2 regions of the Massilia sp. Se16.2.3 genome follow, and region 1 is predicted to be linked to the other one. Evidence: riboswitches for the same ligand, from Rfam matches in the RefSeq annotation. Region 1 holds a riboswitch; the other holds the start of a gene.

What was found. Region 1 has a riboswitch for thiamine pyrophosphate ahead of G4G31_RS19835 (TonB-dependent siderophore receptor). Riboswitches for the same ligand answer to the same signal wherever they lie in the genome.
Region 2: another riboswitch for thiamine pyrophosphate. It lies ahead of thiC (phosphomethylpyrimidine synthase ThiC); the one in region 1 lies ahead of G4G31_RS19835 (TonB-dependent siderophore receptor).

The regions. Positions count from the first base shown of each region.
Region 1 covers NZ_CP050451.1:4,342,651-4,352,959, reverse strand. The annotation lists gene pnuC (nicotinamide riboside transporter PnuC) at 1-411, shown strand, start outside; gene G4G31_RS19840 (AAA family ATPase) at 408-944, shown strand; gene G4G31_RS19835 (TonB-dependent siderophore receptor) at 983-3,118, opposite strand; TPP riboswitch at 3,202-3,299, opposite strand; gene G4G31_RS19830 (DUF535 family protein) at 3,462-4,421, opposite strand; gene G4G31_RS19825 (glutathione S-transferase) at 4,853-5,557, shown strand; gene G4G31_RS19820 (VOC family protein) at 5,744-6,238, shown strand; gene mntP (manganese efflux pump MntP) at 6,393-6,965, opposite strand; gene G4G31_RS19810 (pirin family protein) at 7,396-8,244, shown strand; partial or broken gene G4G31_RS19805 (PhzF family phenazine biosynthesis protein) at 8,558-9,413, shown strand; gene G4G31_RS19800 (hypothetical protein) at 9,820-10,309, shown strand, end outside.
Region 2 covers NZ_CP050451.1:1,749,158-1,759,466, forward strand. The annotation lists gene G4G31_RS08105 (valine--tRNA ligase) at 1-1,856, opposite strand, end outside; TPP riboswitch at 2,238-2,340, shown strand; partial or broken gene thiC (phosphomethylpyrimidine synthase ThiC) at 2,410-4,323, shown strand; gene thiS (sulfur carrier protein ThiS) at 4,326-4,529, shown strand; gene G4G31_RS08120 (thiazole synthase) at 4,551-5,333, shown strand; gene G4G31_RS08125 (bifunctional hydroxymethylpyrimidine kinase/phosphomethylpyrimidine kinase) at 5,330-6,271, shown strand; partial or broken gene thiE (thiamine phosphate synthase) at 6,283-6,922, shown strand; gene G4G31_RS08135 (chemotaxis protein CheW) at 7,040-7,516, shown strand; partial or broken gene G4G31_RS27855 (methyl-accepting chemotaxis protein) at 7,523-9,258, shown strand; gene G4G31_RS08145 (two pore domain potassium channel family protein) at 9,287-9,952, shown strand; gene G4G31_RS08150 (EAL domain-containing protein) at 10,046-10,309, opposite strand, start outside.

The DNA.
Region 1 (10,309 bases):
GGCCTGCAACTGGTCTTCATCGCGGCTTCGATCTGGGGCTGGGTTCAGTGGCTGCGCGGCGCGGGCGACACGCGCCTGGCGGTCTCGCGGCTCGACCGCACGGGCTGGGCGTGGATGCTGGGCGGCTGGGCGCTGGCTTACCTGGCGCTGTCCTGGTTCCTGCAAACCTTCACCAACACCGACGTGCCGCATACGGACGGCTTCCTCACCGCCGGCAGCCTGGTCGGCCAGCTGCTGCTGGCGCGTAAGAAGGTCGAGAACTGGCATGTGTGGCTGGTGGTCGACGTGCTCTACGTGGGCCTGTACATCTTCAAGGACCTGCACGTGACGGCGGTGCTGTATGCGGTCTTCGTGGTGCTGGCCGCGCGCGGCCTGCGCGCCTGGAGCAATATCGCGGGGGTGAAGCCATGACGGTGCGCCGCATTGCCGTGCTGGGCGCCGAGTCGTCGGGCAAATCGACCCTGTGTGCGGCGCTGGCGGCGCGCTATGCGACCGCGTGGGTACCGGAATACCTGCGCGAATTCGTCGACACGCATGGCCGCGTGCCTTTCGAAGGCGACCAGTTCGGCATTGCCCGCACCCAGCGCGCGCGCGAGGATGCGGCGGCCGCCCTTGCCGAAGCCGGGGCGAAACGGGTGCTGTTCTGCGACACCACGCCCCTGATGACGGCCCTGTACAGCCGCGTGTACTGGGAACGGGTGGACGAGGAGCTGGCGCTGCTGGCGAGCCGCCACGAGTACGCGCTGACGCTGGTCACCGCACCGGATACGCCCTGGATGCCCGATGGCCTGATGCGCGAATCGGAAGAAGTGCGCCAGATGGTGTACGAGATGCTGCTGGCGGAGTTGACCGGGCGCAGGATCCCGTTCGTGCTGGTGCAGGGGGACCTGCCGCAGCGCGTGCGGCAGGTCGAACGGGCACTACATGTGCTGGGGATCGATTAGGAGCGCCTGAAAAACGTTTCAGGCGCTCCAGAACATGTTCAGAAGTCGAACTGCGCCGACATGCGGAAGGTGCGCGGTGCGCCCGGCAGCAGGTAGCCGCCCAGTTCCTGGGTGACGTCGCGCCAGTAGAACTTGTCGGTCAGGTTGTCCACCCGTGCACGCAGCGTAACGCTCGTCGCGCCCATCTTCACGCCATAGCTCGCGCCCAGGCCGAACACGTGGTAACCCGGCACATTGACGGTGTTTTCCGGATCGAAGGACTTTTCGCCCGCGTACTGCCACTGGCCGCTGACCTTCAGGCCCGGCACCGCCGCCACCGCATAATCCGCCCACAGCGTCGTCTTCAGTTCCGGCACGTTGGTGACGCGCTTGCCGTCGTAGCGCGCCGAGCCGGTGTCTTCCTGGCGCGCGCGCAGTGCCATCAGGGTGGCGCCATAGGTCAGGGCGCCGTTCGTGCGCTGGGCCGCCAGCTCGAAGCCGCGGTGCACCTGCTCGCCCTTGCGCACGAAGGTCGGCTTGGGCAAGCCGGTATCCTCGTCGAACTCGAAGCCCTTGGTGATCTGGAACAGGGCGGCGGTGAAGGCGACGTCGCCGAAGCTGCCCTTGGTGCCGAGTTCGACCTGCTTCGAACGGTTCTGGCCCAGGTCCGTGTTCTCGTTGTTGGTACCCATGTCGGCGACGCCGCCGGCGTCCAGGCCGCGGGCGAAGGTAGCGTACACGTTCCAGGATGGGGTGACGCCATACACCAGCGATACGCTCGGCAGGACGTACGCGCCGCGGCTATTGACCCAGCCCAGTTCCGGTTCCGGCAACTGGGTGGTGTCGATCTTCACGTAGCGCAGGCCGGCGTGCAGCGCCAGCTCGGGCGTGAGCGTGAGGATGTCCTGGACGAAGAGCGAACGTTCGCGCTCGGTGAAGCGTTCGCTGACCGGGCCGGTCGCCGGGTTGCCCGGCGCCGGATCGACGACCTGGTTCTGGTAGATGTTGCTCGAGCCGGCGTAGTCGTAGACGTAGTCGCCGTAGCGGTTATGGCGCTCGCTGTAGCTGGTGCCGACCGTCAGCACGTGGCGCAGCGCACCGGTGGCGACGCGTCCCTGCAGCTGCGCCTGGATGCCGAACGGGGTCTTGCGTTCGCCGACGCTCTGGTAGTCGTAGACGTCATAATCGCCGTTCGAGCAGTAGCCCGGATAGAAGCCCTCGCCCTCGTTGCTGCAGCCGTAGGGGAAGGCGGTGAAGTCGTCGCGCTTGAACCAGTGCTTGTTGGCCGCGACCGTCGCTCGCCAGTCGCTGTTGATGCGATAGTCGAAGCGCAGGCCGAAGTTGGCGCTGTCGGTGTCGACCGGTCTGGTCCAGGGCTGGGCGTTGAGCAGGGTCTTGGCCGAGATGTTCGCCGGCAGCGCCACGCCGCGGATCAGCTGGTAGCCGGGCGCGGTGATCTGTTCCTTGTGCTGGAAGTCCATGTCGAGCTGCAGCAGCGCGTCTGGTGTGATCTGCCAGTCGAAGGCGCCTGACACGAACTGGCGCTTGCCGTCGGCACCGTCGACGTAGGAGCGCAGGCGCTCGGCGGCGGCGTTGACGCGGTAGCCGAAGCGGCGGTCGTCGAAACGTCCGCCCAGGTCCAGCGCGCCATAGAGCGTGCCGCGCTCGCGCGCTTCGAAGGTCACGGAACGGAGCGGCGTGTTGGTCGGACGCTTGGTCACGAAGTTGAGGATGCCCCCCGGCGCGGCCAGGCCCGCCTGCATGCCGGCCACGCCCTTGAGCAGCTCGAGGCGCTCCTTGTTCTCGAGCGGGATCTGGGTATCGGCGGGGATGACGATGCCGTCCTTGCGATAGCCCGAGTTATTGTTCAGCATGAAGCCACGCACCGAGAACTGCTCGGCATAGCCGACCGCGTTGTAGGCATCGCCCACCGAGGCGTCGTAGGCCAGCGCATCGGTAGCGCTGCGAATCGAGAGGTTCTGCATCTGTTCGCGGGTGATTGCCGAGACCGAGACCGGGGTCTCGACGATCGGCAGGTCGGCGAAGCCGCCGATGCCGGCACGGTCGCTGACCGTCCATTTATTGCCGGTGACAAGCACCGAGGCGACCGGCTCCTGGGTCTGTGCGGACGCGTCGATGGTGAAAGCCTGGGCGAGGGCGCAGGCAAGTAAGGTGTGCTTTAAAACTGGTTTCATGGGTTTGCTCGTTTTCGCGCGCCACGATGGGCGCGCCGCTTCTTCAAAAAGCCGGAGCCAACGTGGGGGAAGGGCAAACAAGGGGGAACTGCGTTGCGCTTTCCTTCGCTGGCATTATCCAGATCAGGTACGAAGGGTATCTCTCACCCGAAGCGAAGCTTCAGGACCCCTAGCGAGGCGCGAGTGTACCACGGCCGGGGACGGCCGTGGTAATTCTGTCAAGGGGCGTGGGGTGGACGGCTCGACCGGGCAAGGGCCCGAGCCGTCCGGTTCGCGCCGTCCACGCGTTCAACAGGCGTCCGCGCTGGCGCGGCGTGGCAAAGCGAATTGGACGCGTGAGACCTCAGGCTTCGGCCGCTTCGTGCAGCGGCGATGCGTGCTCGTGGTGGGCGCGTGCGTGCTGCAGGTGGCGCTGCAGGGTGGCGCGGGTGCTGTCGCCGATCGCGCGCCAGTATTCGCGGCGCTGGGCGGCGCGCTTGCGGTGCTTCGACGGCATGTCTGCCAGGGGCTTGAGGTAGAAGGGCAGCGCCACCAGCCAGGCGTGGCCGGCCATCTCGACCCCGCCGAGCAGCTTCCAGAAGCCGTCGTAGGCATTCGTGAAGTGCTTCAGCTGGTCCGGGTCGAAGGCGATGTGCGAGCTGCATTTCACGGCCACCACCTGCTCCATGCCGACCGCCTGCGCCACGCCCTGCATCGCGGCGAAAGTGAAGAAGCTGGGCGAATTGTTGGGGAAGCAGCGTTCGAAGGCGTCGAAGGCTTCGCCCGAATCGGTCCAGCGGCCCTGGTTGCGGGCGATGAAGGGGACCAATGGAGACGGCACGCCGGCGACCGCGCCCTCGATCCACGAGAACGACAGGCGGTGCAGCACCTTGCCGTCGGCGACCAGGGCAATGGTCAGGTCGCCTTCGGCATTCATGCGCGAAGCCATCTCGAGGCGGATCACGAATTCGTTTTCGCCCACGGTCTGGCGCCACAGGGCCAGCCCGCCGGCCGCGTACACGGCCTGCTTGTAGGCGGCGTTGAAGGTGGTTTCCTCGAAGCGGTAGTGAGACAGGACGCACCGCACGCGATCGCTGGCGCTCAGGCCGCGCACCAGGTAGCCGCGGTGGCTGAGGTGGTGGAAGGGGTCGTCGTGGGACCGCAGCATCACGTAGTTGCGGTAGACGTCGAGCTGGCACAGGGCCGCGTGATCGCGATAGAACATCAGCACGCGGGCGCTGCGCAGGATCGACATCAGCCAGGATGACAAACGCAACTGGCGGCGGCCGGCCCGCCAATGGCGGGTCAGTTGAGCGAAGATCATGGGGCGCTCCGTTAAAGGCATCGGGTTGCAGGCAGGTTCATGGTGGCTTACCTGGCTGCTACCGGCGGTGACATTGCTCAAGGGAAATAAGTTCTCTGAGGCAATATTCTTATCGCCACGGTCACGCAAGGTCAACATGCATCTTCTCTCAGGTGTGGTTTATAGCGGAACGCCGGGTTCCCGTATTGCAAGATTATCACGCGCTAAACAGCTGCCGACAGTTCCTCGCCAGCACGGTTTCCGGTCGCCCCAGCGCGCATGCCGTCCGCATGAATGATTCCCGATCGTAACATATTGACGGCAAACGTTGCCTACAGGATAGGCGGTCGTTGCGCCGGCGGGACAGGCCTGCCCGGGTGCGGGGCGGCCGCTTTACCTGATCCCGGTTTCCGGCTCATGATGGCCTTTCGATCAACCTTGAGGATCCGATCATGGCGCAATCGTACGAACTGTTCTATTGGCCGGGCATCCAGGGACGCGGCGAATATGTCCGCCTGGCGCTGGAGGAAGCGGGAGAAGACTACGAGGACGTGGCGCGCGGTCCCGGTGGCGTCGATGCCATGATGGCCGCGCTCAAGGAAGGCCCGACGCCGGCCTTTGCTCCGCCTTTCCTGCGCGCCGGCGGCATGATGATCGGCCAGACCGCGGCGATCCTGATGTTCCTCGGCGAACGCCATGGCCTGGCGCCTCAGGATGTGCAGGGCCGGCTGTGGACCCACCAGCTGCAGCTGACGATCGGCGACCTGGTGGGCGAGGCGCACGAGACCCACCATCCGGTCGGCAGCAATCTGTATTACGAAGACCAGAAGCCGGAAGCGCGGCGGCGTGCGCAGGAATTCACGGCCGCGCGCATTCCCAAGTTCCTCCGTTATTTCTCGCACGTGCTGGGCGAGGGCGACTACCTGCTCGGGCAGGCGCTCGGCTATGCCGACCTGTCGCTGTTCCAGACCCTGGAAGGGCTGCGCTATGCCTTTCCGAAAGCGACGGCCCGCGCCCTGGCCGCGTATCCAAACCTGGAGCTGCTGCGCCAGCGGGTGGCCGGGCGGCCGCGCATTGGCGCCTACCTGGCGTCGCACCGGCGCCTGCCGTTCAGCGAGGAAGGGGTCTTCCGGCACTATCCGGAACTGGATGCGTAGCACCGGTGCAGCGCTTCAATCCCAGGGCGGCGCGAAATCCGGGTCGACCAGGCGCAAGCGATGCGCAGCGCATTTTAGTGCACCGCAAGGTCGAGAATGATTGCCCGAACTTCGGTCTGGCGCTAAGCTCAGAAGAGTATTACAGGACCGTAAAAAAACGTTCGTTCACCCTGAAAGGAGCGCAACATGAGTCTTAAGGTCAAGCCAGTCGAAGACGGCATGCACACCATCACCCCGCATCTGGTGTGTGCCCGCTGCAGCGAAGCCATCGAGTTCTACAAGAAGGCCTTCGGGGCCGAGGAAGTGATGCGCATGCCCATGCCCGATGGCCGCGTCGGCCACGCCATGCTGCGCATCGGCGATTCGCCGCTATTCCTGGCCGACGAGTTCCCCGACTACGGTTCCCTCAGCCCCTTGGCGCTGAAGGGCTCGCCGGTCGTCATCCACCTGTCGATTCCGAACGTGGACGAGATGTGGGCGCGCGCCACCGCAGCCGGCGCCACCGTGCGCATGGAACTGGCCGACGCCTTCTGGGGCGACCGCTATGGCCAGCTGGAAGATCCCTTCGGCCACCGCTGGTCGCTGGCGACCCATGTGCGCGACGTCTCGCCCGAGGAGATGCAGCAGGCGATGGACGACATGATGCGCCAACAGCAGGAGTGCGCACAGACGCCGGCCTGACCGGGCCGGGCCGGGCCTGGCCTGGCCGCGGCGCATGCGGCGGGCGTGTGCGGTCTGGCCGCGTTGCATGCCCGCGCTGTCCTGGCCTGGCCGCGGCGCATGGCCCGGGGTGTTCGGGCCCAGCCGCGCCGCGTGCCGCGGCGGGTCGCCCACGCTACGCGGCAGCCGCGTGCAGGTGTTCGTACAGGATGAGGCTGCCGATGACGATGAGCACGAGGCCGCCCACCAGCTCGGCGCGCTTGCCGACCAGCGCGCCGAGGCCGCGTCCGAGCATCACGCCGATCGTCACCATGACGAAAGTGGCGCAGCCGATCGCGGCCGCGACCACCGGGATGTTAGCGTCGATAAAGGCCAGGCCGGCGCCGACGATCAGCGCGTCGATGCTGGTGGCCATGCCGGTCAGGGCCAGGCGCCAGAAACCGTGGCTGCTGGGCTTGTCTTCCCCGGTCTCGGGCGCCTGCAGGCCTTCGTGGATCATGCGCAGGCCGAGCAGGCCCAGCAGTACGAAGGCGATCCAGTGGTCCCAGGCTTGCACGTAGGGCGCGGCGGCCTGGCCGAGGGCCCAGCCAAGCAGTGGCGTCAAGCCTTCGATGACGCCGAAGATGGCACCGGTGCGCAGTGCCTCGCGCAGTTGCGGCCGCTGCAGGGCCGCACCCTTGCCGACGGCGGCGGCAAACGCATCGGTGGACATGGCAAGGGCGAGCGAGGCGGTAGCGGCGATATTCATGAAAACCTTCCATCGGGCGGAGGCGAGGGCAGGCCCGCGTGGCCCGAACGCACGCGGACATGCCAAAGGTCTTGCCAACCGGACGGCTGCCCGCACCACGGCGCGCTGGCGCCGAGCATGTTGATACGGGCACTGCACGCACAGCGGTGCTGGCGGCAGCAGGCTACTCCCCAATGGATGGCGATATTGTACCGTAGGCGCAGGGGACGCGAGCCGCTCATCGGTGCCGGCCCGCGACCGTAACCCGCTGCGGCCGCCTCACGCTGAACGCGGGCATTTGCGCAAGCGCGAAGGGCCCACGTAGACTGGACCGCGGGCCGGCGCCGCGCCGAACCACTACCCATGCCGGGAGGACAGTTTGGATACCGACGACATCGGCGCGCTCGACATCGTGATCGTGCCGCCCACGCATGACCCGGGCGACGGCTTCATGGTGCGGCGCGCACTGCCCAGCCGCCAGCGCCGCATGGTCGGCCCCTTCGTCTTCCTCGACCAGATGGGGCCGCACGTATTCCAGCCCGGGCGCGGCCTCGACGTGCGTCCGCACCCGCATGTGTGCCTGGCCACCGTCACTTACCTGTTCGACGGCGAAATCCTCCATCGCGACAGCCTGGGCAGCGTGCAGGCGATCCGTCCGGGCGAAGTCAACTGGATGACGGCGGGTAGCGGCATCGTCCATTCGGAGCGCACCGGCAGCGCGCTGCGCGAGGGCGGCTCCGCTTTGTTCGGGCTGCAATGCTGGGTGGCGCTGCCCGGCTGCTTCGAGGAAACCGCTCCCGCTTTTGCCCACCTCGATGCCGGCGCCTTGCCCGTGCTCGAAGGCGAGGGCATCAGTGCGCGCGTCGTCGCCGGCAGTTTCTGGGGCCGGCGCGCGCCGGTCGCCACCTTGTCCGACATGTTCTACGTCGACGTGATGCTCGATCCCGGTGCGCGCATCGCGATGCCGCCCGAGTATCCCGAGCAGGCCATTTATATTGTCGAGGGACGGCTCGACCTGGGCCGCGACGGCAGCTTCGATGCCGGCCAGCTGGTGGTATTGAAGCCCGGCGCCGAGGTCGTGCTTGCCGCCGCCGGGCCCGGCCGTACCCGCCTGATGCTGCTGGGCGGCGAGCCGATGGACGGGCCGCGCTACCTGTCCCGGAATTTCGTCGCCAGTTCCGAGGAGCGCATCGAACAGGCCAGGCGCGACTGGCAGGAAGGGCGCTTCCCGCAGGTGCCCGGCGAGCACGAATTCATCCCGCTGCCCGAATCCCGGGGCAGGCCGGTGCGCTACCCCTGACGCGGCCAGCCGTGCCGGCCTCGCTGGCGCGCGCCCACCGCCGGCGAGTTTACGCCCATGTTTCGGCAAGGCCCGCGCAGAGACGTCCGGTGCGCCGACGCCCCGGCCGATGGCCTCGGCGTTCCTGGCCGGCTCGAGCAGGCCGTCACCGGCCGCGCTATCATCTGAGCTCTACCATGCAAAAGGAGCAAGCCGTGCGCCACACCCTCCCTTCGACGACCCGTCCGGACCGCCCCGCGGCAGTGCCGTGCCGGCCTTGCGGCGCGCCACGTACAGGCGGCATGCTCGCAGCATCGGCATGCGGGGTGCAGCGATGAACGCCGCGGAAGTCCAGCGCATCGCCGCCTTTTCCGACGGGATTCAGGGCGGCAATCCGGCCGGCGTCTGGATCGGCGAAACCATGCCGCCAGATACGAGCATGCAAGCCGTCGCCCACCAAATCGGCTACTCGAAACCGCATTCGCCGCGCCGCTGGGCGAGGGCTGGCGTGCGCGCTTTTTTTCGCCGGAAGCGGAAGTGCCGTTCTGCGGCCATGCCACCATCGCCCTCGGCGCCGCGCTGGCGGCCCGCTGCGGCGACGGCGTCTATGCCTTGCAGCTGAACGATGCGGCAATTACCGTCGAGGGACGGCGCGAGGCAGACAGTGCGGACGGTGCAGCGCTGACCTCGGCCGCCCTGCAGTCGCCGCCGACGCGCAGTGCGCCGGCGCCTGCCGACGTGGTGGCGCGCGCGCGCTCGCCCTGTTCGGCTACCGCGGCGGGGATCTCGACCCGCGCATCCCGCCGGCCCTGGCCCATGGCGGGGCGACGCACCTGGTGCTGGCCCTGCGCAGCCGGGAAGCCACGGGGGCGATGCGCTACGAGCTCGATGCGGGCCGTGCCTTCATGCGCGAGCTCGGCATAGTCACCGTGGTGCTTGTCTGGGCGGAAAACGAGCGGCTGTTCCATACGCGCAACCCGTTCGCGGCAGGCGGCGTGTATGAAGACCCGGCCACCGGGGCCGGCACCGCCGCGCTCGCCGGTTACCTGCGCGACATCGGCTGGCCGCACGGCGGCGGCATCGACGTGGTGCAGGGCGAAGACATGGGCATGCGCTCGCGCCTGCGTGCCGCCATCGGCGCGGAAGCGGGTGGATCGATCCGGGTCTCGGGGACGGCGCGGCCGCTGTAGTGCCGGACACTGCACGCCTGGCCTACGGCGGCGTGCGTGAAATCTTCGCATCGGCCGGCCCGTGATGTTGCAACTGAACATGCGAGCATACGCCGATCGTGCAGGCAGCGGATGCCGCTTTGGAATAGGGGTATGGCCTGCACTCATGGGTGCGCCTGGCGCGGCGCGCCTGCCAAATTGATGCTATGCAATATGCTTACTGACTCGCGAGTTTTGTCAATTTGGAAGTAAAGGGCAAAAGCCTTCCTGCTCCGCAGTTAGATATTTCTCCTGGAGATCGATAATTGTCGGGTGCCAAGTTTTCTTGCTTGGGCTTACTTAATTACGCAATCTTTAGGAGTTATCGGTCATGGAGCTGTGCCACGCAAACGTCGCTACCGGAGGAACCGCGCCCGCGATTCGACACATGGGTGCTCAGCAGGGTGCACGCGGCGCAGTCGAGCGCCTGCCGTTCACGATCCGCCGGGTCGAGACCGAAGACGACCTGCTCAAGGCCGTGCGCATCCGCCATGCCGCCTATGCGCGCCATGTGCCGGACTTCGCCCGCTCGCTGGCGCTGCCGGAAGCGGCCGACTACGAAAGCGACACCATCGTGCTGCTGGCCGAGTCCAGGCTCGACGGCACGCCGCTGGGCAGCACCCGCATCCGCACCAACCTGTTCCGGCCGCTGGGCGTGGAAGAATCGGTCGAGCTGCCGGACTGGCTGCAGGGACGCCGCCTGGTCGAAGCGACCCGCCTCGGCATCGACGAGGGCCGCACCGGCCGCATGGTCAAGATGGCGCTGATCAAGGCCTGCTACCTGTATTGCCAGCAGAACGACATCGAGTGGTCGGTCGCGACCGGCCGTCCGACCGTGGCGCGCCAGTACGAACAGCTGATGTTCGTCGATGTCTTCC
Region 2 (10,309 bases), 2.6 Mb from region 1:
CGACCGAGGTCGAAATTGATGTTGCGGCCCAGGGACGCGTAGCTTGCCATCGTGAAGCGCACGGCATCGGTGCCAAAGGCCGGAATCCCGCTCGGGAATTCCTTGCGCGTGGCTTTCGCAATTTTTTCGGCGGCGCGCGGGTCCATCAGGCCAGCGGTGCGCTTGGCCACCAGCGACTCGACGTCGATACCGTCGATCAGGTCGATCGGGTCCAGCGTATTGCCCTTCGACTTGCTCATCTTCTGGCCCTGCGAATCGCGCACCAGGCCGTGCACGTACACGGTCTCGAAGGGCACCTTGCCCGTGAAGTGCGCGGTCATCATGACCATGCGCGCGACCCAGAAGAAGATGATGTCGAAGCCCGTCACCAGCACCGACGAGGGCAGGAACATCTTCATGTCCGGCGTCTCCTCCGGCCAGCCCATGGTCGAGAAGGGGACGAGGGCCGAGGAGAACCAGGTGTCCAATACGTCTTCGTCGCGGCGCAGTTCACCCGTGATGCCTTGCGCGGCGGCCTTGGCCTTGGCTTCTTGCTCGTCACGGGCGACGATGATGTTGCCGGCTTCGTCGAACCAGGCCGGGATGCGGTGGCCCCACCACAGCTGGCGCGAGATGCACCAGTCCTGGATATTGCCCAGCCACTGGTTGTAGGTTGTCGACCAGTTCTCCGGCACGAACTTGATTTCGCCGCTGGCGACTTTTTCGAGCGCCACTTCGGTGATCGATTTGCCCGGATTGAAGCTACCTTCCGGGGCCGGCTTCGTCATGGCGACGAACCACTGGTCGGTCAGCATCGGCTCGATCACGACGCCGGTGCGGTCGCCGCGCGGCACCATCAGCTTGTGCGGTTTCACCTGTTCGAGCAGGCCAAGCGCTTCGAGGTCGGCGACGATCTGCTTGCGCGCTTTGAAACGGTCCAGGCCCTGGTATTGCGCGGGGGCGTTCTCGTTGATCTTCGCGTCGAGCGTCATGATCGTGATCGGCGCGAGATTCGCGCGCTGGCCGACGGCGTAGTCGTTGAAGTCGTGCGCCGGGGTGATCTTCACGCAGCCGGTGCCGAATTCCTTGTCCACATAGCTGTCGGCGATGATCGGGATTTCGCGATCCGTCAGCGGCAATTTCAGCATCTTGCCGTGCAGGTGAGTGTAACGCTCGTCGGTCGGATCGACCGCCACGGCGACGTCGCCCAGCATGGTTTCAGGACGGGTGGTGGCCACCGTCAGGTGGCCCGAGCCGTCGGCCAACGGGTACTGGATATACCACATCGAGCCGTCTTCCTCGACCGAATCGACCTCCAGGTCGGAGACGGCCGTGCCCAGCACCGGGTCCCAGTTCACCAGGCGCTTGCCGCGGTAGATCAGGCCCTGCTCGTACAGGCGCACGAACACTTCCGAGACGACCTTCGAGCGGGTCTCGTCCATCGTGAAGTATTCGCGGCTCCAGTCGGCCGAGGCACCCAGGCGGCGCATCTGGCCGGTGATGGTGTTGCCCGATTTTTCCTTCCACTCCCAGACCTTCTTGATGAATTCGTCGCGACCGAGGTCGTGGCGCGAGACCTTCTGGGCGTCGAGCTGGCGCTCCACCACGATCTGCGTGGCGATACCGGCGTGGTCGGTGCCCGGAATCCAGGCCGTGTTATGGCCGCGCATGCGGTAGTAGCGCGTCAGGCCGTCCATGATGGTCTGGTTGAACGCGTGGCCCATGTGCAGCGTGCCCGTCACATTCGGTGGCGGCAACTGGATGCTGAACGCGGGCTTGCCGGCGTCGAGCGTGGCGGCGAAATACCCGCGCTCTTCCCAGGCGGCGCGCCAGTGTTGTTCGATGTCGGCTGGCTCGAAAGACTTGGCTAATTCCATGATGTGGCAGTGTGAGGTGCGAAAACGACCATTATAGAGGAGGAGGGCGGGGGTGAGGTCAGGCGATAGCGGGAAATTCGGCGTCGAATCGTTGTCGTTCGTGGCGCTGTTGCGTGTGTTGCGTGTGTTGGTATCGGTATGCCCAATCCGCGTGGGCACGGGGTGCCCACCCTACAGGAGGCCCTCTTGGCAAGCCCAGGCAACCCCCGGTTCAACGCACATGTCCCCCAGGGTGGGCACCTGTGCCCGCGCGGATTGAACCCATCACGAACGGCACAGGCAACAACCCCATGTCCAGGGGAGCACCCGTCCCGAGTAAGCGCTCAATATTTTTTTGCTAACGCCAATTCGCAGGCTATAATCCGCCCGCTGCCGCAAGGCAGCACACGCTAGGGGTCCTGCGCGTCGATCGATGCGCGGGTGAGACATACCCTCTGAACCTGATCTGGATAATGCCAGCGAAGGGAAGCTTTCGAGATGCGGATTCGTGCCCACGCACGCGCCTGACGCCACTCTCGGCCTCCTTTGCTGGCTCCTCACGCAAAGGAGCCGCATGAATGCACCACTGAAGTTCGACGCCGCCACCGCCATGGTGGACAGCGCCGCGATTGCCCCCTTCCCGAATTCGACCAAGGTCTACATCGAAGGCAGCCGCCCCGATATCCGCGTGCCGATGCGCGCCGTCGCCCAAAGCGACACCCCGGCCAGCTTCGGCGGCGAGACCAACCCGCCCGTCTTTGTCTACGACACCTCCGGCCCCTACACCGACCCGGCAGCGTCCATCGACATCCGCCGCGGCTTGCCGGCACTGCGCCGCACCTGGATCGCCGAACGGGGCGACACCGAGGAGCTGTCCGGCCCGAGCTCGACCTCACGGCGCCGGGCGCCTGCTTGATCCGAGCCTGGACGCGCTGCGCTTCGAGCTGCAGCGCAAGCCGCGCCGCGCGAAAGAGGGCGCCAACGTCACCCAGATGCATTACGCCCGCCGCGGCATCATCACCCCGAGATGGAATTCATCGCCCTGCGCGAGAACCTGCGCCGCAAGGAGTACCTGGCGTCGCTGGAAGCGAGCGGCGAGATGGGCCGGCGCACGGCCGCGCTGCTGGGCCGCCAGCATCCGGGCCAGTCGTTCGGTGCCGCCATTCCTGAGGAGATCACGCCGGAATTCGTGCGTTCCGAGGTCGCCCGTGGCCGCGCCATCATCCCGGCCAACATCAACCACCCCGAGAGCGAGCCGATGATCATCGGCCGCAACTTCCTGGTGAAGATCAACGCCAACATCGGCAACTCGGCCGTCACCTCGTCCATCGGCGAGGAAGTGGAAAAGATGACCTGGGCGATCCGCTGGGGTGCCGACAACGTGATGGACCTGTCCACCGGCAAGCACATCCACGAGACGCGCGAATGGATCATCCGTAACAGCCCGGTCCCGATCGGCACCGTGCCGCTCTACCAGGCGCTGGAAAAAGTGAACGGCAAGGCCGAAGACCTGACCTGGGAAATCTACCGCGACACCCTCATCGAACAGGCCGAGCAGGGCGTCGACTACTTCACCATCCACGCCGGCGTGCGTTTGCCGTATGTGCCGATGACGGCCAAGCGCCTGACAGGCATTGTGTCGCGCGGCGGCTCGATCATGGCCAAGTGGTGCCTGGCGCACCACGAGGAGTCCTTCCTCTACACGCATTTCGAGGACATCTGCGCCATCATGAAGCAGTACGACGTGGCCTTCAGCCTGGGCGATGGCCTGCGTCCGGGTTCCATCTACGATGCCAACGACGAGGCCCAGCTGGCCGAACTGAAGACCCTCGGCGAACTGACCCAAATCGCCTGGAAGCACGACGTACAGGTGATGATCGAGGGGCCCGGCCACGTGCCGCTGCACCTGATCAAGGAGAACATGGACCTGCAGCTGGAACAGTGCATGGAAGCGCCGTTCTATACGCTGGGGCCACTCACCACCGACATCGCGCCCGGCTACGACCACATCACCTCCGGCATCGGCGCGGCCCACATCGGCTGGTACGGCACCGCGATGCTGTGCTACGTGACGCCGAAAGAGCATCTCGGCCTGCCCGACAAGAACGACGTCAAGGACGGCATCATCACCTACAAGATCGCGGCCCACGCCGCCGACCTGGCGAAGGGCCACCCGGGCGCGCAGATCCGCGACAACGCGCTGTCGAAAGCGCGCTTCGAATTCCGCTGGGAAGACCAGTTCAACCTCGGGCTCGACCCGGACAAGGCGCGCGCCTTCCACGACGAGACGCTGCCCAAGGATTCCGCCAAGGTGGCGCATTTCTGCTCGATGTGCGGCCCCCATTTCTGCTCGATGAAGATCACCCAGGAAGTGCGCGCCTACGCGGCCGAGCAGGGCGTGGGCGAAGACACGGCTCTGGTGCGCGGCATGCAGGAAAAGGCGATCGAATTCGTGCGCGGCGGCGCGAAACTGTACCGCGAGGTCTGAGCATGTTCGACATCGAACTCAATGGCGAACCCTACAGTTTGCTGGACGGCCAGACCCTGGGCGACCTGGTGCAGGCGCTCGGCGTCGGGAAGCAGGCGGTGGCGCTGGCGGTCAACCGCGAGGTGGTGCCGCGCCAGCAGTGGGCCTCGCGCGTGCTGGCGCGCCAGGACAAGGTCGACATCGTGCGCGCCATCGGCGGCGGCTGAAAGGATGAACAAAGGATGAACATGAGCGAAGACTTCCTCACCATCGCGGGCAAGCAATACCGCTCGCGCCTGCTGGTCGGCAGCGGCAAGTACCGCGACCTGGATGAAACACGCGAGGCCACGCTGGCGGCCGAAGCCGAGATCGTCACGGTGGCAATCCGCCGCGTGAACATCGGCCAGGATCCGAAGGCGCCAAATTTGCTCGACGTGCTGCCGCCGTCCCGGTTCACCATCCTGCCCAATACCGCCGGGTGCTACAACGCCAGGGACGCGGTCTACACCCTGCAGATGGCGCGCGAACTGCTGGACGGGCACAAGCTCGTGAAACTCGAGGTGCTGGGCGACGAGACCACGCTGTTCCCGCACATGCCGGAAACCCTGAAGGCGGCCGAGACCCTGGTGCGCGACGGCTTCGACGTCATGGTCTACTGCAGCGATGACCCGGTGCAGGCGAAACTGTTGCAGGAGATCGGCTGCGTGGCCGTGATGCCGCTGGCCTCCCTCATCGGTTCCGGCATGGGCATCCTCAACCCCTGGAACCTCAAGTTGATCATCGAGGAGGCCCGCGTGCCGGTGCTGGTCGACGCCGGCGTCGGCACCGCGTCGGATGCGGCGATCGCGATGGAACTCGGCTGCGACGGCGTGCTGATGAACAGCGCGATTGCCTGCGCACGCGCGCCGGTGCGCATGGCACGCGCGATGAAGCTGGCGGTGGAAGCGGGCCGCGAGGCCTACCTCGCCGGACGCATGCCGCGCCGCTTCGCCGCGTCGCCCTCGTCACCAAGCGACGGGCGCCTCGCGTGACGGCGTCCGGTAGGGCGTCCCATAGGGCGTCCCATAGGGCGGCTGTCATCGGACTGGCGACCGGGTCGGCGTCGGTTACCGCGCCGGGTACCGCGTCGCATAGCGCGCCGGGTACCGCGTCGCATGGCGCGTCGCATAGCGCGGCCGGCATCTCCCCGGCATGGCGCCGGCGGTGCTGGTCTTCGCCGGCCTCGATCCCGGCGGCGGCGCCGGCCTCGGCCGCCGACATCCCGGCGATCGCCGCCCAGGGTGCCCACGCGCTGCCGGTGGCCACCGCGCTGACGGTGCAGGACAACAACCGCGTGCATGCCGTGCGTCCGGTCGAGACCGAGTTCGTGCTGCACCAGGCCCAGGCCCTGATCGATACCTGCGCCATCCGCGCGGTCAAGATCGGCATTCCCGGCAACCGCGCAAATGCGCTGGCGATTGCCGGGCTGCTGAGAAGCCTGCGCAAGCGTGATCCGAAGCTGCCGGTCGTGCTCGATCCGGTGCTCGCCAGCGGCCATGGCGATGCGCTGGCGTCCGGCGATCCGCTCGATGCCGTCGCCGAGCTGCTGGCGCTGGCCACCATCGTGCTGCCGAACGAGCCGGAAGCCTGCGCGATCGGCGCCTTCCCCGGCGCCCAGTGGCTGGTCACGGGCGGCCATGGCGATGGCCAGTTCGTCACCAACCGCTGGTATGCCAACGGACAGCTGGAACAGCGCTGGCGCTGGCCGCGCCTGCCCGGCGCCTACCACGGCAGCGGCTGCACCCTGGCGGCCGCCCTGGCCGCACGCCTGGCGCTGGGCGAATCGATGTTCGAGGCGCTGGGAGCCGCCCAGTCCTACTGCCACGAAGCCCTGGCCCAGGCCTTCGCGATCGCGCCGGGCCAGCGCATTCCCCGCCGCTTTTTACAGCGCACAGGCCAGGACGGCGTGCAGGCGCTGCCCACCACATGAAAGGATCCAATATGCACGGCTTGTATCTCGTCACCCCGAACTGGGACGACACCGACCGGCTGCTGGCCGCCACCGAAGCGGCCCTGCGCGGCGGCGCGGCCCCGGTGCAGTACCGCCACAAGGAGGCCGGCGCGGCACTGCGCCTGGAGCAGGCGACGGCGCTGCTGGCGCTGTGCCGGCGCCACAAGCGGCCGCTGGTCGTCAACGACCACCTCGACCTGTGCATGCGCATCGATGCCGACGGCGTGCACCTGGGCGGGGGCGACACCGCGCTGCAGCAGGCGCGCTGGGGCCTCGGGCGCGACAAGATCGTCGGCGCCTCCTGCTATGGTGAGCTGGCGCTGGCACGCGCGGCGCAGGCGGCGGGCGCGAGCTACGCTGCCTTCGGCGGCTTCTATCCCTCGCCCGTCAAACAATACGATTTCGTCACGGCGCCATCGATCCTGGCCGCCGCGCGCGCCGAACTGGAGCTGCCGCTGGTCGTCATCGGCGGCATGACCCCATCGAACGCCGCACCCCCTGGTGGCGCAGGGTGCCCACATGGTGGCGGCAATCACGAGCGTGTATGGCGAAGCCGACCCGGAAAGCGCGGCGCGCCGCTTCGCCACACTGTTCGAGGGGGCCGCTGCAGCCCACGCGCAGGGGGTTTGATGGACAGTCAGTTGTAGGGGCGAGACAGATCGGCTATGCTGGACTTCCCTATTTATTGCTCATGAGCAAAAATAGGGGATCTCCGGGGATATCCCCCTCTTCTACAGCAGGAATGACATGGACAACACCTTGATGAACGACGGCGTGCTGGAAGCGCTCGCATTCAAGCTCGGCAACGAAGAATACGGCATCAAGATTTTGAAGGTGCAGGAAATCCGCGGCTACGAGGCCGTCACCCGCATTGCCAGCGCGCCGGAACATGTCAAGGGCGTGGTCAACCTGCGCGGCACGATCGTGCCGATCGTCGACATGCGCATCAAGTTCAAGCTGGGTGAGCCGACCTACAACCAGTTTACCGTCGTGATCATCCTGAACATCCAGGACCGCGTGGTGGGCATGGTGGTGGACGCGGTGTCGGACGTGATTTCGCTGACGGCCGAGCAGATCAAGCCGGCGCCGGACATGGGCGGCGCGCTCAACACCGATTACCTGCTGGGCCTGGGCACGGTGGACGAACGCATGATCATCCTGGTCGACATCGACCGCCTGATGACGTCCGAGGAAATGGGCGTCATCGAGACCCCGGCGAGCTGAGTGATCATGCTGAGCCGACTCAAGGTAGGAACCCGACTGGCGCTGGCCTTTGTGCTGGTGCTGGCTTTTCTCGTGGCCGTGATTGCGATGGGCATCAGCAAGCTCGGTGCGCTCCATACCGGCACCCGTACGATGGCGACCGACGCCTATCCGAAGGTGGTGCTGGCCCAGAGCCTGGCCGACCGCATCAACCGCAGCGCGCGCTCGGTGCGCGACTTGCTGTTGACGGACGATGCCCAGGCCGTGGCCAAGAACCTCGGCGTGATCGCCACCAGCCGCAAGGAAGCGGCCGAGATGTTCGCCGGGCTCGACAAGCTGGTGGTATCCGAGGATGGGGTCAGGAACCTGCGCACCTACAAGGCCGCCTACGACCAGTACATGGTGGCCCTCGATGAAGTCATGCGCCTGCGCGCCGCCGGCGAGCACGATGCGGCCGTCGCCCATCTGCTGGGCCCTGCACGCAAGATCCAGAGCGCGGTCTTCATTTCGTCCAACGAACTGATCGACCACCAGGGCAAGACCATGCAGGCCACCTACGAGGCGGCCGAGCAGACCTATGTCGTCGGCCGCAACGCCATGCTGATCCTGGGCGCGCTGGCGCTGCTGGGCGGCGTGGCGGCCGCCACCGTCATCACCCGCAGCCTGCTGCGCCAGCTGGGCGGCGAACCGACCTATGCGGCCGACGTCGCAGAGCAGATCGCCGCGGGCAACCTCGGCGTGCCGATCGCCACCCGCGCCGGCGACACCGGCAGCCTGCTGTTTGCCATCAAGGGCATGCGCGACAGCCTGGCTGGCATCGTCAGCCAGGTGCGTCTCGGTACCGACACCATCGCCGCCGCGTCCGCCGAGATCAACGCCGGCAACCAGGACCTGTCCAGCCGCACCGAGCAGCAGGCTTCCTCGCTCGAGGAAACCGCATCGTCGATGGAAGAGCTGACCGCGACCGTCAAGCAGAACGCGGACAATGCGCGCCAGGCCAACCAGCTCGGTGCCAGTGCCTCGCAGGTCGCGGTGCGCGGCGGCGACGTGGTGGCGCAAGTGGTCGAGACCATGGACGCGATCAACGCTTCCTCGCGCAAGGTGGTCGACATCATCGGCGTCATCGACGGCATCGCCTTCCAGACCAATATCCGGCCCTGAACGCCGCCGTGGAAGCGGCGCGTGCCGGCGAACAGGGACGCGGCTTCGCCGTCGTCGCCTCCGAGGTGCGCAACCTGGCCCAGCGTTCGGCTGCGGCAGCGAAGGAAATCAAGGCCTTGATCCACGCTTCGGTCGACCGTGTCGACGCCGGCAGCGCGCTGGTGGCGCAGGCCGGGACGACGATGCGGGAAGTGGTCGACAGCGTGCGCCGCGTGACCGACATCGTCGCCGAGATCAGTGCCGCCAGCGCCGAACAGAGCGCCGGCATCGAGCAGGTCAATGGCGCCATCGCCCAGATGGACCAGGTGACCCAGCAGAATTCGGCCCTGGTCGAGGAAGCCGCCGCCGCCGCCGAATCGATGCAGGACCAGGCCGCGCGCCTGAGCCAGGTGGTGGCCCTGTTCCGCCTGGGCGAGGAAGACGCGGTTCCCGTGCGTGCGCAGACATCGTCCGTGACCGCCCGGTGCCGGCAAGCGCGTCCGTGCGCTCCTGAGCCGCTTCGCACCGACACCCCGCCCGCAAGGCGGGGTTTTTTTTCGCCCGCCGCCGATGAAGGCCGCCCGGCGCCGCGCGCACCGTCCCTGTTCTTGTGCCTACAATAGCGCTATTGCACCTACCGAGAACATTTCGATGCACCTGCTACACCTGTTCAATCGCACCCGCCGCCATCCTTCCGCCATCCTCTTGATGGTGCAGTTGCTCGCGATGGTGCTGTACCCGTTTGTCGAGCACACGGCCGCCGGCCACGTGACCCTGAACGCCTTCGGCATCGTCATCCTGACGCTGACTACCAACATGGTACGGCGCACGCCCGGGCTGACGCGCATCAGCGTGATGCTGGCGGTGCCGATCATTGCCCTGCTGATCGCGCAGATGCTCTACGACCTGCCGCAGCTGCGCGCCTGGTCATCCGGACTGGAAGTGATCTTCTATTTCTATGCCGCCGGCTCGCTGATCGCCTACATGCTGGAAGACCGGCACGTGACCACCGACGAACTGTTCGCCGCCGGCGCCACCTTCACGCTGCTGGCCTGGGCCTTTACCCACCTCTACCTGCTGGTGCAGGCGCTGGCGCCTGGCTCCTACGGCGCCGCGGTGCACCCCGAGCTGCCGCGCACCTGGAGCGAACTGAATTACCTCAGCTTCGCACTGCTCTCGAGCACCGGCATCGGCGACGTCATCCCGCTTACCGTGCACGCGCGCTCGCTCGCCAGCATCGAGATGTTCGTCGGCCTGATGTATCTTGCCGCCGTGGTGGCGCGCCTGATCGGCCTGACGATGCAGCCGAATAAGTAATGTAGGGTGGGCGGCTGTATCCGCGATGGCGGATCGACGACGAGGTCAATGCCGCCCACGCGTTCAACCGTCATACGAGCAGCCGCGTCAGTCCTACTCTTCGCCAACCGGCATGCCGGTGTACTCGCGCACCAGGAATGCCTCCAGCTCGGCCAGCGGCATCGGCCGCGCGAACAGGTAGCCCTGGCCTTCGTCGCACAAGGCTTCGCGCAGGGTCTCCACCACCTCGTCGGTTTCGATCCCTTCGGCCACCACGGACAGGTCGAGCACGTGGGCCATGTCGATCAGCGCCCCCACGAAACCGTCGCCGGCCGGGTTGTCGGAGATGAAGGAGCGGTCCAGCTTCAGCACGTCGAT